Regions from separate parts of the Methylocaldum sp. GT1TLB genome, predicted to be linked through region 2. Evidence: riboswitches for the same ligand, from Rfam matches in the RefSeq annotation. Region 2 holds a riboswitch; the other holds the start of a gene.
The links. Region 2 has a riboswitch for cyclic di-GMP ahead of pepA (flocculation-associated PEP-CTERM protein PepA). Riboswitches for the same ligand answer to the same signal wherever they lie in the genome.

Region 1 (7,700 bases), 2.5 Mb from region 2:
CCTTGTCCTTTACAGATCCAACAGATTTTTGTTGGCAGTGGTGTTGACCGTCGGCGCGCGGCAGTTGTCCAGCGAAGAACCCTGTTTATGGGTCAGGTTGATCGTCGGATTGTTGGCCGCATCGAATGGGAAGGTCTGGGCGTTGGTGCCGTTGGTGCTGAGAGCCAGGAAGCCCGACTGGCCGAACGGATGGTTGAACTCCACGTTCAGGTCTTTCACGATCGACGGCTTGCTGGCGTCCTGAGCGATCTTCTGCAGGATCGTCAGCACGTCTCCCGTCGGGCCGCCCACCGAAGCCTTGCGCCACTGGAAGGTCTGCTCCACCCAGTCCGGGTAGCGGCCGGCAGCGACCTCGGCCAGCGTCGGCGCGGCGCCGTCGATCTTCACGAAGCGGTAGTTCTTGCGGGCAATGGGATTGCCGTTCTTATCCCTGCCGGAGTTCTTCTCCAGGCTCTGGATGCCGATCGCCCAGCGCTTGGACGTGTTACCAGATCCGCCGGTGTTGGTGCCGTCGTTGAAATCGGCCAGGCAGTTGTCCACGTCCCCGGAGCCCGACTGGCCGACGCCGTTCAGGGCGAGGTTGGTCGAGGGCACGATCGGTCCGCTCAAGTTATTGGTACCGCCCACCGGATTGACCGCGCCGCTCATGCACGGATTGTTCAGGAACACCGCGTTGGCTTGCGCCTGCGTGCCAGAACCGTCGACGCGGCGGCAGATGGCCACCTTGTTGTCGGTCAGATTCATGCCGCCGGAATAATTGTCGAAAAAGTTGACGGACGCCGCGCCGATCTGAACCTTGAACCGGTTCCAGTTCTGCACCTTGCCGGCCAGCAGCGAAGCCACTTGCTCGGAGCTGAGGCTGGGCATGCAATCGGGATTGCTGTCATCCCCCAGCGCGCAACCGGCGGGGATCCGGCCCTGGTCCATCTGCGCGTCCTGCAGGGCGGTATAAAGAGACAGCGTTACCGGAATGCCGAACACCAGGCCCGCGGCCGGGGTCACGTCCAGCAAGCTCGAAACCTGGGCGGTCGTGACATCCGGCTGCTTCACGCCGTCCTCCCTGGGCGCGTTGACCCCGCGGAACAGATCCGGGTTGACGTCGCTTACGCCGAGATCCGACTCGTGCAGAATGGTGTCGCCCGCGCTGCTGACTCGGCAGCGGTAGAAGCTGTCGGGCGCGGTCTTGGTGCAGTTGCCGTTGTTGATCTCCATGTGCGTGATCGCCTGATCGAGAATCAGCGGCGTTACGCCCTGCGCCGAGCCGCCCTGAGAACGCTTGTGGAACAACACGTTCGGATTTACGGTGCCGAGGCCGGTCACCTTGGTGGAGTCGAGCCGGCAGAAATAAGCCGAGTGCTGCGCTCCCGGCTTGGACGCGTTGGCGTTGTCGCGGTAGATATCCAGAGATCCGGCCACGCAGAGTTCGGAAAAGAGCGCTTCCACGCCCTTGTCCTGTGCGGTGGCGCCGGATGCCCAGATTTCGATATCCACGGCCGCGCCGGGAGCGAGAGCGAAGGCTTCGCCGGCGCCGAGCAGCGCCGTTGCCGCCATGGCGACAGACAAACGATTGACTTTCATCGAATTTTCTCCGTTAAGGATATTTGGGAGATTACGCTTTCTGGCCGCGGCGGCTGACCAGGGTCAAGCCGGCCAGAGCGGAGCCAAGCAGATAGATCGCCGCGGGAACCGGTACCGGAGAGGAGCCGGCCGGGCCGAATTCCAGGGTGCCGTTGCTCGACAGCAGCCAGCGCCCGGCAATCTGATTGACGATGCCGTCGCTGTCGTCGCCGGTGTTATTGGTCACGTGGAAGAAAAGGGTTGCCAGGTCGACGCCGCCGGCGGTGGAGGCGAACACGCTGGGAGCGGCGCCCATCAGCGGACCCCAGTTGCCGTCGTCCCAGGACTGCGGCAGCCCGTTATCCACGACGCCCGACACGTTGTCGCCCAGCGCGGTGTTCAGTTTGCTGATATAGCCCTGAATGTTGGTAATCGTGGATAAAACATTACCGAAACCGCCGTTGAACGAAGACCCGGTAGCCAGAATACCCCATTGATCGATATTGGCACCGCCCTCGTCGAGGGTGTACACGGCGGCGATGTTGTACTGCAGGTCTGCCTTGCCGGCAAAGCCGGCATAATTGGCGTCAGCACCCAGATTGACGCTGAACGCCCAGTTCGAACCGGCGTTCAGCACGTCAGTGAGTGAAACGTCGAGATCGCGGAAGTAGGTGCGACCCAGGCCGCCGTTCGCGCTGGGATCGAAAATCGACACGAACAATTCGCCCACGTTCGGATACTGCCCATCGCTAATCGACGCTTCTGCGCCGGTGGCGCCCAAAGCCAATAGCACGCCGGCGGTAATCGCTTTCAGTTTGTTCATTTCCATGCCTTGTTTAAAATTGCGGTTGAAAATACCTTGCAGACGTCTTCTCAAGGTTTATCTGCAGGGCCGTTTTCGCCGGTCGCTTTTCGGCGACCGGCTTTTTTGTGCCGTTTTTCAGGCACCGAAAACAAAAAAGCCGGGCTGCCATCAACGTTGGTGTGGCAACCCGGCTATCTTGCAATCAAGACCCGTGGCTTTCCGGCCCCGCCTCGCGACGAGTGTGGCTTTGTCCTAGCAACCCTCCTGGACCGGGCTCCTGCTCCCCGGCCGCAACTGAACCGCACTGCGGTTTTCTTCCGTCCCTTTGAAGGCGAGACAGACTTTAATGTCGCTTTTTTACAACCAAGTTAAGTTTGTGTGACACCGATGAAATTTTTTGAAAAAACTCAACGCACGGCTCCCGCGCATCAACTAAGTCTTTGTTTTGGATTACATTTGCGTGCTGTGTTTTTTTTTCAAAACTTTAAGTCGCAGATGATTGCAAGCTGCCCCGGCTGTAGCTTTTTCGCTGAACGACTTTACGGATTCGCAACATGAAGGCGGGGGAATCGAGGAAGGGCACCGCCGGACCTGACTTCTTCCGAGCGCCTTGCCCGGTGTATCAGGTGGTAGGTCGGCAATCCTTTGCCGACAAATCCCGTCGGGAAGGGTCGCGATTAACGCGACCGTTTGCGATTGGAAGGGGCCGATTAAAGGCCCGTTTGCGATTGGAAGGGTGGCTCCGGCGCTCCCGGAGACACCGTTTGCGATTGGAAGGGATTCCCGACCTACTCCGCGGTTCGGTGCCAGCCGGCCTGCAACCGATTGATCCGGCATGCCTCCGTCGTTAGGCTGGTTCCCGAACTCCCGTTTGGGAACCGACGTTGAGAAGCTCCCGCTTCTCGATTCGAATGATGTTTCGAGAAGCTCGAGCTGCTCGGGTATAGCTCCCAGGCGGAAGCTTGGGAGCCAGCGAAAATCCATACCGGAATGGCGGTCCGCTGACCTGTATAGCAGCGACCGTTTGCCATCAAGCGCTGACGCTTAGCCGGGCCTGCATCCGGACGCCTTCGTCGGCAAAGGATTGCCGAGCTACGGCCGCTCGTTTCGGCCTACATTTAGAGCCTATCCCAGTAGGTTTCAAAAACCCTTCGACTCGGCTCTGGGCGAACGGCCTACTGAGATAGGCACTTAGAGGTACGGGGCGGCTTCCCAAGCCACGCCGCTACACTTCAGTGAAAAACGCTGAAGCACCGGGTTATGAGGTGGCGAAATTTCGCCGAGATGGGGCAAGATACGCTTCCTTCAAATCACCCCCCTTAGCTCTTGAAACGCTTATTGATATGGAGCGCCGCTTTTGCGGTCCTTGCCGTGGCGGGCGTCGAAATGGACCTGCTCCCCAATGCACGAACCTTGGAACTGGTCGGCCAGCGCTATGGCCTGGCGGCCGTCGAACGTCTGTCGGCGTGGCGCGACCTGGTTCTGCATCTGGGCAGTGCCGGCGAACAAGAGAAGCTGGCGCGAGTCAACGATTTCTTCAACCGCCTGCCCAATATCTCCGACCCTGACCAATGGGCGCGCCGCGACTACTGGGCGACTCCGGTGGAACTCCTGGCCGCCAACGGCGGCGACTGCGAGGATTTCGCCCTGGCCAAATATTTCACCCTTCGAGCGGCAGGAGTGGCTCCCGACCGATTGCGGGTCACTTATGTCCGGGTCTGGCGGCCACAGCTGAGCCGCATGGAGCCGCACATGGTCCTGGCCTACTATCCCGCCCCGGCATCCGAACCGCTGATTTTGGACAATCTGATCGGCGATATCCGGCCGGCCGCCGCGCGGACCGATCTAGCGCCGACCATGAGCTTCAATGCGGAGGGGTTGTGGTCGGCCAAGCAGCGCGGGCAGCATGGCAAACTGGGTGAAGCGTCCGACATACGCCACTGGAACGATCTGTTGGCGCGCATGCACCACGAAAAGACGGGAGCGATTCGATGACGACGATGAGCCTGAAAACCCTGCTGGTCCTGCTGCTCGGTCTGCTGTTTCTGCTGCTGGGGCTGGCTCTTTTCGCCACCGGCCTGGTGAATACCCACGGCTTTCTGCAACGCCAGTTGCACGCTCATGCGCAAGAAACGGCAACCACTCTGGCGCTGGAACTATCGCCCGCGCTGGCGAGCAACGACACCGCGGCGGTGGCCAATGCGGTGGACGCTCTCTACGATAGCGGCTACTACCGGCGTATCGCCGTGATCCGCCCCAACGGCGAATCCGTCGTGGAGCGGGAACTCCCCTTGAAAGTGGACGGCGCTCCCGAGTGGTTCATCAGCCGCGTGCCGTTCGACGCTCCCGCGGGTCGGGCCGAATCGATGGCCGGCTGGAAACTTTCAGCCGTGGTCGACGTGGCCAGCCATCCCGGTTTCGGATATAGCCAACTTTGGCAGATGACCTGGTCCATCCTGGGCTGGACTCTGGGTTTCTGGCTGATCTCCGCGCTGCTGTCGGTATGGCTGCTGCAAAAGGCATTACGTCCGCTGGACCGGCTGGAAAATCTGGCGCTTCGCATCGGCGAAGGCAAGTTCGAGCCTTTGGCGGAGCTGCCCCGTATTCGCGAACTGCATCATATCGGCTCGGCGTTCAACCGTATGTCGGAAGCGGTGCGGCGCATGCTGAACGCGAAGATGGAAACCATCGAGAAACTACAGCGGGATCTCCACCACGACCGGCAAACCGGTCTTTTCAATCGCGCGTATTTTCTCGCATCGCTGGACGCGGCCCTGGCAATATCCGGAACGCAGCACGCCATTGCCATCCTTCAGCTCACCGGACTGGCGGAATGCAATCGCCGATTCGGACGCGATACGGGAGATCTTGTCGTCAAATTTCTCGCCGATGTTGTGGAAGCTGTCGCCGAAAAGACGCACGGCTCGGCGGCGCGAATCGACGGCGCGCAGTTTGCCGTGCTGTTGGAGCACGCCGATGCCGATTGCCTGAACGATCTGACCCATCACCTCGCCCAATCGACGGTCATGGCTTTGCTCGAGACCGGAATCGCTTCGTCCTGCACCGTCCATATCGGGGCGGCCCTCTCTTCCGGCGATAGCAGCACGGCACTGCTCGCCCGGGCGGACGCTGCGCTGCGCGACGCGCAGATGGGGTCCAGCGGGAGCTTTCGGATTGCGGAGGCAGATCCGACGCCGGGCGGGAGCGGCCGGCTCGCATTGCTGCGGCAGGCTTTGGGCAACGGTCAAGTGGAACTGGAGCGGCAGCCGCTCATGTGCCGGAACGCTTCGGCACCCGAGCATTACGAGGTGTTCGCGCGCATCGTGACGGAAAACGGATTACGGCTTTCCGCAGGCGCCTTGGCGCACATTGCCGAGGAAACCGATCTGGCTCCGATGCTGGACAAACTTGTCGTCGCGCGCCTTCAGGAAGCGATGGCGGAAAAACCCGAAGCGGCGTGGTCCGTCAATTTGTCGGTGGCCACCATCATGCAGCCGGGATTCGCTCAATCTTTTAGACATAAAGTGCCCGCTCGATCAAATCTGGCCATAGAAGTCCCCTTGAATCGGCTGATTTTAGCCCCGCAAGCGGCCGAGTCCGTTAGCGAGCTCAGGAGAGACGGTTTTCGGTTCGTGCTGGATCGCTTCATGCCCTATCCCGGCGCACTGGCCTGGTTAAACGAATTGATGCCGGATTGGGTAAAGGTGGAAGGGGCTCTCTGCCGCCGGATATTCGATGACGCCGGCAATCAGGCCCTGCTCAAGGCGCTATGCCAATACGCACGAGAGTTGGGTATCCGCGTTGCCGCCACCGGCGTGGAACGGGAGGACGAGGCCGATCTGCTTTTTGGCCTCGGGTTCGACGCGGTGCAAGGCCGTGTGTTCGAGAAGGCGAGCTAGAACGTTTTCATACCTACTGTACGGGCACTGGCGAGTAGGTCGGGAATCCCTTCCCAATCGCAAACGGTCGCTTTAGTCGCGACCCTTCCAATCGCAAACGGCGTCTTCGGGAGCGCCGAAGCCCCCCTTCCCGACGCCGCCGTTGGGCCAACGGGTTCGTCGGCAAAGGATTGCCGACCTACGAAAGATTGAATCGATCTACCCTAGCCGAAGGCGCCAACGACGTCCGCCAAGCCTGTTTTGCCGTACGAGCGAGATGAAAACGCCCTAAGTACATTCAGGGAAGTCTTGCGGCATAGGCAACCTGCAGGACAACCCCGCCAGTCAAGCCAATCTGTCGAGATCCCGCAAATATTTGCGGAATGTACTTAGAACATTCTCCACCGTGGCTTAGCGGTGTGAATTGGGAAAGCCGCTCCGCACTCCAAAATGGCGGCCGGACTAAGTCAGTAGGTCGGGAATCCCTTCCCGACTTACTGGAGACGCTACACCAAACCGGAAAATTCGCCTGCCGGAGGGGATGTCTCTTCCCGGCGACGAACGGATCGCTTCAGACGCCTTGTAAATCCATTCAACATTCAACATTCAAGCGAACATTATCGTAGGGTGGGTTAGCGAAGCGTAACCCACCGATCCGAGGCCGTTCGGCGGGTTACGGCCTCGCGGCCTAACCCGCCCTACAAAACAATTCCTGATTGAAAGCGATTTGGAAAAATACCTGAAACGGTGCGCCTGGGGTATTTTCCTGGCGTCAGCGAATTTTACGCCCACCGTAGATTTTCATCCTATCCCATTGATTCAGCGAAACACGAGTCCTTGGCTCAGAGTTTGCAGCTGAATCCTTAGAAATCCGAATCCGACGGGAGACTTTTCACCTAAACGCGGATCGACGTCGGACTGCTATTCAGCAAGCAGCTCACGCCGCCCGTTACGAAAACACCGTATACGCCCTCTCGCATGTTCTGGTTCGCCATCGGTCCCGGAGCCGTCCGCCGGGGCCAAGAGCGACCACATTCCGAACCACCAATAGGCCGCCATCGAAATTTCTCAAAATGTCACAGACCCTTAACAAAATCTTCACAGAACTTCGATTTAATAAACAAAAACTGAAAGATTTTTTTGTCGTTGACCTTCTCGGCATGAAAGCGCCGGAAATCATCGAGCGACGCCCTGGAACCCAAAGGCATAGAAACCGTGCTGTCGGTTGAGGGTGTACGACTGAAGCGACCTGCACTGGGTGTGTGCTGGTTCCCAAACTCCCGTTTGGGAACCGACGTTGAGAAGCGGGAGCTTCTCGGGCGGGGCGCCCAAGCCGAAGCTTGGGCGCCAGCGGAGAGGCCGTTTGGGATAGGAACGGTATATCGAGGCTTGTCAGAGCATTTTGGGGGGTATCAAAGGTCGTTCGGAAACAGCCTTATCTTGGTTATCTCGCCGAATCG
Region 2 (7,700 bases):
TGGTTGCAGGGCGGACGGCTGATAGAGCGGATTTACCTGGCGGCCGCTGCGCAGGGACTTGCAGTTCATCCTTTGGCGTACCCCACCGAATCGCCCGTAGGGTCGCCCGGTTTGGCGAAATCCCTCGGTCTTCCTTCAGGGGCGGTGCCGCTAATGCTGTTGCGCGTCGGCCTGGCTAGGCCTTTGGAGCGTTCCGTGCGCCGGTCACTTCAATCGGTACTTCGTTGATCAATAGTCTCAAAAGCAGGCGGTGTCATGCTAGATAAGATTCTTTCTCTCCGGAACTCTCCGATCCATACCCGTCATTTCATCAGCCGTATCCGGGAACTGCTCGACGCGGGATTGGACTCGGCAACCCATGAGCCGATGCGGACGCAGCACACGTTATTTCCTACCGCGGAGATTGACGTCGCCTTGCCCAAAGTGGGACGTGACATGATCAGCCAAGTAATTCCCCACCGCGGCGAAATGCTGTTGCTGGACTACATCGCCTGGGTCGACGACGCCTTCCGTCGCGGCCTTGCGGTCAAAAAAGTCAGGGAAGACGAGTTTTGGGTGGCCGGCCACTTCCCCGGGCATCCCATTATGCCCGGCGCGCTCATGCTCGAAGCCGGCGCGCAACTGGCCTTGTACTTGTCGAATCGGCGGTTGGCGGAACCGGCGGTCGGGCTGTTTCTGCGCATCGAGAACGCACGCTTCCGAAGCTCCGCCGCCCCCGGCGACCAATTGCTCATACTGTGCGAAAACGTCGATCAAGCCCGCAATATCTTCTATTACGACGTGCAGGGATTGATCGAGGATCGTATCGTCTTCGAGAGCCGAATCGTCGGCATGCTGTCCAAAGTGAAAAAGAAATAAGCGCTTGAGGCATCGAATAGCGGCTGCCGTTCAGAAACTCCGGATCGGATGATGGCTTCCGTCCGGATTCCGCGTCGACTGCCGCGGCTCGTATGGGCTGAACGGAGAGAGCGCAATCCGGCCCACCTTGACTAAACCCGCTTGGGCAACCCGCCAAACTTCACCTAACGAACGCTCCTCGGGAGCCGCGTATCCGCACGCCAGCGCCGGAAGGCGTCGGCATGATCAGGGCCGCTGTAGCGCTCTCGGAAACTCCGAAAACCCGCTCAACTGTCACGAGACCTAAACCGTTCAGTCACATTGATGGCACAAATGGCGTGTACGGTCTGTACTGGGCCGAATGGGCTCAACCCACCTTCACTAAACCAGAACAACAGGAGTGATAGATGCGTCCACGATTGATCATGATTGCCTGTGCGGCAATGACGGCAGTATTTCCCGGTCTCTTCGCCACCGCGTCGGCGTCCGATAATAGCCAAAGCGTGCAGTTGGGGCCTCGGCCGTTTTTCCTGGTTAACGATATGGAAGACGGCGAACTCAAAAACGAGCTTCGGAGATGTGCGAAAGGTCCCTTCAAAAAGACCGATTTCTCGATCGGTCACCGCGGCGCCGCTCTGCAATTTCCCGAACACACCAAGGAATCCTACGAAGCCGCGGCCCGCATGGGCGCCGGCATTCTGGAATGCGACGTGACCTTCACCAAGGATAAGGAATTGGTGTGTCGTCATGCGCAGAACGATCTTCACACGACTACGAATATCCTTGCCATCCCCGAGCTGGCCGCCAAGTGCACGAAGCCGTTCTCGCCGGCCACCTTCGATGCCAGCGGCAATCTCCTCACGCGCGCCACGGCGGAATGCCGCACCAGCGACATCACCCTGGCCGAGTTCAAAACCCTTCGCGGCAAGATGGATGCGTCAAACCCCCGCGCTAGAACCGTGGAGGAATATCTCGGCGGTACGGCGAATTTCCGCACGGACCTCTATGCCGGACCGACCAGCGGCACCCTGCTTACGCACAAGGAAAGCATCGAGCTTTTCAAGAAACTGGGCGTGAAGATGACTCCCGAACTGAAGAGCCCTAGCGTGGCCATGCCTTTCGACGGCTTTTCCCAGGAGGATTTCGCCCAGAAAATGATCGACGAGTATAAGGAAGCGCGCGTTTCCCCGAAAAAGGTCTTCCCTCAGTCTTTCAACATCGACGACGTGCTCTATTGGGTCCGCTACGAACCCGCCTTCGGCAAGCAGGCCGTGTATCTTGACGATGCCGAAACGGTCGCCGATCTGCCCGATGCTGCCACCTTGGCAAGCTATAAGACCATGGGCATCAATATCGTGGCGCCGCCGACGTTTGCTTTGTTGGACCTGGACGCCGGCGGCAACATCGTGCCCTCGGAATACGCCAGGAACGCCAAGGCCGCGGACCTGGATATCATCACCTGGACACTGGAGCGCTCCGGAATTCTCGCCGACGGTAATAATGGGTTCTATTTTCAGACCATCGATTCCGCCATCAAACGCGAGGGCGACGTAATGAAAGTGCTCGACGTGCTGGCGAAGGATGTGGGTATTCGTGGCGTCTTCGCCGACTGGGCCGCGACGGTGACCTATTACGCCAACTGCAAGGGATTGTAAGGGGCGCTGTAAACCCGATCACCGAGCGAGCGGGAGCGAGAAATCGAAGCCTCCGGCGGGGTTTTGTTGCGTGAGGTCCCAAGCCTGCATAGTTCATGAAAGGAGGGTGGGCGGAATCGAAAAGCCCTTAAAATTCAACTGCTGACATTGAATTTTTGAGGAGATTCCGCCGTGATCCATGGTACCGGACAACGTGAACTGTTCGCGCACGTGGCGCGCCGCCGGATCGGCTCATCCCGGACTTCGACGCCGCCGATGATCTCGCGGCTCCCTGGCGCCAAGCAGCACAAACCCACTTTGCCGCCACCGAGGACAAACAACGGGTGTCGGCTAGCTCTTGTTGGAAGCCCTGCGCCGGAGGGGGCTCGCCGGCGCCGAACTGGCTCGCGCGCGGTGTTCGAGCCCGAGGGTGAAGTTCCTCAAGAGTTGTCGCGGACTTTTAGCGACGCTGCGTCATGAGGATGATAATTGCAGCACTGGCCTCGGCCGTTCCGGCTGGCGGTCGGCTCGAGGAACCGGACCGGGATAAGCGCCGGCCCGGTTGTGACGTTCGGCCGCGCCGTCTGCTTCCGCAGTCAGCGAAGCAGATTTGCACCGAATCCTCGCCCATTCACCAAATGGGCTTGCCATGCGAGGCTCACGCAGCCAATTTGCTGGAACGGCGAGAGATGACGCTCATGCCGGCCAAGGCACTAGCGAGCAGCCAGAAGGCCGCTGGAACCGGTACCGCCGTCAGCGTGAGCGATCCATCCGCCTGGTAGAGAATGCTCGTCGATGTAACCGGTATGCCGCCGACCGAAGAGATGGCGGGAGGTGCGGTGGGGTTTCTGACGAACAGGGAGAACAACGACTGGCCGCCGCCGATGGTATCGGGATCGTATACCGCCGAATCATAGAAACTGGTGTTTCCGACGAAGGTAAATTCGCTCGAGGTTACGCCAAGACCGGAAGGAAACTGGGTGCTTACCGTGACGACCCCGGTTCCGCCCGTCACCGATCCCTTAAGAATATTGGTGCCGTCCGTGATGCCCGTGTCACCGGTTACGTCGCGATTGACGGCGTTGTCGAAAAACAGGTCCAGCGAGCCACTCAACACCTGGAAGTTGATGGTCCACAGCCCGTTGCCCAGATTCTGCGCGTTCGTGACTTGTGTTTGGAAAGCCGACTGGGTGGTCAACTCGTAAGAGACGTTCAGTTTGGGGTTGCTCACCGTGGAGGTGCCCAACTGATGGTTGGTGACGTAAGACTGGTACACGCCTGAATAGATGTCTCCCACCGTAATTTGGGAGGGATTGGCGATCGTGTCCGGTACGAGCAATGCCAGACCGCCGTCGCCCGCCGCGAAGTCGTAAGTATCGAAGGGACCGACCGCTTCGCCGGCCGAACCGCCCACGACGGTGTAGTCCGCGGTACCCACCCAGTTCGGCAAGGTTGCCGCACCGGCAGTACTTGAGAATCCGACGCCCGTCAAAGCGAGCGCCGAAATGATCTTACTTGGTTTCATCCGAATTACCTTTTCACTGTGTTGACGTTGAACTCACAGTGATGTCCGTGATTCTGCCCACAGGTGGTGAGCGGTGCCACGGTCCTCCCCATCACTCGGGAGGCGGCCCGGCGATCTCGACAAACGCGAGACCCGTGGCTTTCCGGCCCCGCCTCACGGCGGGTGTGGCTCTTCGGCAAACACGTTCAGCTGGTCCTACAGCTTGACGTGACCGGTAACCGACCTAAGCCTCCTTGCTCATTTTTTCGAAATACCCGGTCAAATTAAGCCGAGACTGTTACACGTCAGTTAATGATTGGTTAAATCTATGTAATCAATTTATGACAAATGACTCGTCGGAGACCGATTAGGTGGATTCTGTCCAGTCTCCCTCTCCATGAGCCAGTGAGCCAGGCTCAAAAAAGTGGACACCATCAATCGCGTAAATCCGGTGATTGGTGGTGGAACGAGATGGCGAAATTACCGAGACAGCCGTTCAAGGCCGAGCTTCGTGCGCAGGTGATGAGATGAGCCAGCGAGGGGAAACCATTCGTGCTGGAAGCGGCGCGGCGGCAGCGGATGGCGATAGACCGAAGGCACTCTGCCGATACGCCAGGTCGAATCGGCGGATCAGGTCCCGCTTGGTCCCCGGCCGCCTGCATCCGTTGGTCAGGCACCTCGAAAAACTTCGAGGTGCTCGTAAGCCAAGCCCAAGCCGCGTTTGGGCTTGGCGAAGAGAAAAACCGCCGGGAAGGTCTTGGTTCGAAGCCTGATCACGTTTCCGCCAGCCGTACCGGCCCACGTCCAGACGAAGAGCCGAGCGAATTGGGACGGGTTAGCTTTGGCAACGGCTGGGATCAAAGCCTATCTTCGTAGACTTAGAGCGTTTTCATCTCGCTCGTACGGCAAAACAGGCTTGGCGGAAGTCGTTGGCGCCTTCGGCTCGGGTGAATGGATTCAAGCATTCGTAGATACCGTCTTAGAAATCACGATGCAAGCCCATGATTGGGATCGAACGGTCGGCCGGACTTAAGGACGCCGTAGGCCAGGACGAGGAGCTTGCGCATGGCGGCGCCGACGATGAGTTTGCCGTTCTTGCCTTGGGCTTTAAGGCGCTCGCAGAAGGCCCGGATCAGTGGGTTATGGCGCCGGGCGACGATGGCCGGCATGTAAAGGGCCTTGCGGAGCAAGGCATCGCCGGTCTTGGACAGGCGGGTGTGGCCTTTCCACTTCCCGGACTGGTGCTCTTTGGGCGAGAGGCCCGCAAAGGCGGCGACGCTGCGCGCGTTTTCGAAGCGGTGAACGTCGCCCAGGGCGGCCAGCAGCACCGGGATGGTGGCGTCGCCGAAACCGGGGATGGTGTCGAGCAGGTCACGCCGTTGGCGGAGGTCCGGATCGTGGTCGATGTGCTCGCGGATGCGTTGTTGGGTAGCGGCGATCTCGGCGTCGAGGGTGGCGAGCACGGCTTCGATGGAGGGGCGTACGGTGGGGTCGGCCCCGTCCAGGCGGTTTTTTTCCATCTGCCGCATCTCGAGGAGGCTCTCGAGCCGACGCACTAAGGCTTGTAATGGGCGCACGGCCGGCGGAGGCGGCTGCCAGAGCAGCGGCCGTTGGCTGAGACAGAAGCGGGCGATGCGCTTGGCATCGCTTTTATCGGTCTTGGTGCGGCTCAGTTCGGCTTGGCCGAAGGCGTGGATTTGGGCGGGGTTGACCACGCTGACGGCGAGGCCGTGGTCGACCAGGAACAGGGCCAAGCCCTCACCATAGCGGCCGGTGGCCTCCAGGCATACGTGGGGCGTTGGGAAGGCTTGCAGCCAGGCCAGGAACGCCTTAAACCCTTCGGGCGTGTTCTGGAAGACCTTGGTTTTGTACTTGCCGTTGCGTAGCGCGGCGGCGTCGAACTTGGCTTTGGCGATGTCGATACCGATGGGGCTGAACGTCATAGGGTCTCCTTGGTCTGCGTTGACGATGGGGCAAAGTGCTGACCGATCGAAACCGCTCCTGCCGGGTTCAGCCTTATCCATCCAGGGTGTTGCCCAAGGCAGCCCTACGATACCGTTCGAACTCTATGGCGAGGAAGGGACGCTGGGGGACGATCTACGGCGCGGGCTTCAGGCCCAAGGTCGGCAACGTCTTGCCCAGCGTCTGGGTCCGATGATCAGTCGGAGATTCTGCCTCTTGTGGAATCCAGAATCGAGATATAAGGTCGGCAATCCTTTGCCGACAAACCCGTTGGCCCAACGGCTATCTTCGTAGACTGAGTGCGCCGATCGTACAACTTTTTCGGCATGCACTCCGCACCACCAGCCCCGAGATCCCGCTGGCGAACAGCCAAAAGGCGGCCGGTACGGGAACCGCGCTGGACTGAATGCTCAAGGACAGACCGGCATTGGCGGCGAGCGGCCCCGAGAGGCTGAAGAACAATCCTTGATTGGGTTCGGACGGATTGCCCAACACGCCCAGATCAATATTTCCGGCGTACAACGCCTGGAAATTGAGCGTCGCCAGCGTCAGCGTTTGGTTGGCCGGAGTGTTGGCAATGCCGGGGAAGGCCGATCCCGCCAAATCCAGTTTGACCAGGCCGCTGTCATCGCTGAAGGACGGCGAATACGTGACGCCGGTGAACTGAGCGGCGGTACCGTTCAGCACCGTGTCGAATCCGAACGCCAGCAATTCATCGGAAGCGTCCAACCCATCGAAGGGCTGAGTCAACGTTAAATCGATACTGAAGCTGTCGCCAACCAGCACGGGGGCATTCCCGACCAAATTGAGCGACACCACGGCCGAGTGGGAAGGGGCCACGGCCAATAGCCCCAGAATGGCAATTGCGAGGCGGGCTTTAAAAATCAACATCGTTTATCTCCAGTTAGGGGTAAAGGGCCGCCTCGTTGCAACGGGGCGGCCGATCGCTGTTTAAAGGCCTGCGTTGACACGATAGGCAGTGTAGTGGCCATACCAGCGCTGGTAGTCGGCATAGGTCACGCAGCCGACGCCGTCGTAGTTAGCCTCCGCCAAATAGCCGGATTGGCCCGAACACTTGCCCAAGGCGGAGCGGAAGCGGTTCTGGTCCGCTACGTCGACGTCGCCGTCCTTGTCGAGATCGCCCGGCACCAGCACTTCCACCACGACCGGATCGTGGTCCGACGAACGATACGGATCGGCACTGTAGAAGCTGGTGACCTGATCCGGCGTCTTGAAGTCGGTGTTGTAGTCGAGCGCGATCGGCTCGTCCGCGTTGATGTGCCATTCCGCGACGCCCTTGACCTGATAAGTGAGCGTCAAACTGGACAGGGCATGATCCAGATAGCCTGCTTCGCCGTCGAACACGTAGGAATATGCGTCCTCGCCAAGGAAAGCCGCGACCTGATTGGTAAAGCCGTTCTGTTCCAGGGTCCGGATGGGATCTTCCTTGGCGTAGGCATTCAGATCGCCGATGACCAGGACATCGGTGTTGCCGCTCCCGGTGGGATCCGCCGCCAGCCAGTCGGCCAGGGCCTGGGCAGCCCTGGTCCGGGTCAGGTTGCAGTTTCCCTGCTCGTCGCCCACGTCCGGGTCTCCCACGTCGGTGCAAGCCGAGCCTTTGGACTTCAAGTGATTCACGACCACCGTCAGCTTCTTGTTGGACAGCTTGTCCAGGAAGGTCTGGGCCAGCGCGGGCCGATTCTTGGTGTCGATGAAATCGGGATCGACCGAGGAGTCCAGGATCGCGAACGACCCGACCGGGC

Region 1: linked by a shared signal. The riboswitch ahead of ACR2R1_RS18615 (VPLPA-CTERM sorting domain-containing protein) and the one ahead of pepA (flocculation-associated PEP-CTERM protein PepA) in region 2 are both predicted to bind cyclic di-GMP.

Annotation. Positions count from the first base shown of each region.
Region 1 covers NZ_CP194898.1:4,205,513-4,213,212, reverse strand. Annotated here, with positions in the region: gene ACR2R1_RS18620 (hypothetical protein) at 10-1,578, opposite strand; gene ACR2R1_RS18615 (VPLPA-CTERM sorting domain-containing protein) at 1,610-2,380, opposite strand; cyclic di-GMP riboswitch class I at 2,541-2,618, opposite strand; gene ACR2R1_RS18610 (transglutaminase-like cysteine peptidase) at 3,749-4,357, shown strand; gene ACR2R1_RS18605 (bifunctional diguanylate cyclase/phosphodiesterase) at 4,354-6,261, shown strand.
Region 2 covers NZ_CP194898.1:1,555,788-1,563,487, reverse strand. Annotated here, with positions in the region: gene ACR2R1_RS06800 (Acg family FMN-binding oxidoreductase) at 1-228, shown strand, start outside; gene ACR2R1_RS06795 (3-hydroxyacyl-ACP dehydratase FabZ family protein) at 256-858, shown strand; gene ACR2R1_RS06790 (glycerophosphodiester phosphodiesterase family protein) at 1,245-2,492, shown strand; gene pepA (flocculation-associated PEP-CTERM protein PepA) at 3,130-3,996, opposite strand; cyclic di-GMP riboswitch class I at 4,095-4,175, opposite strand; gene ACR2R1_RS06780 (IS110 family transposase) at 4,962-5,918, opposite strand; gene ACR2R1_RS06775 (hypothetical protein) at 6,220-6,828, opposite strand; gene ACR2R1_RS06770 (ExeM/NucH family extracellular endonuclease) at 6,889-7,700, opposite strand, start outside.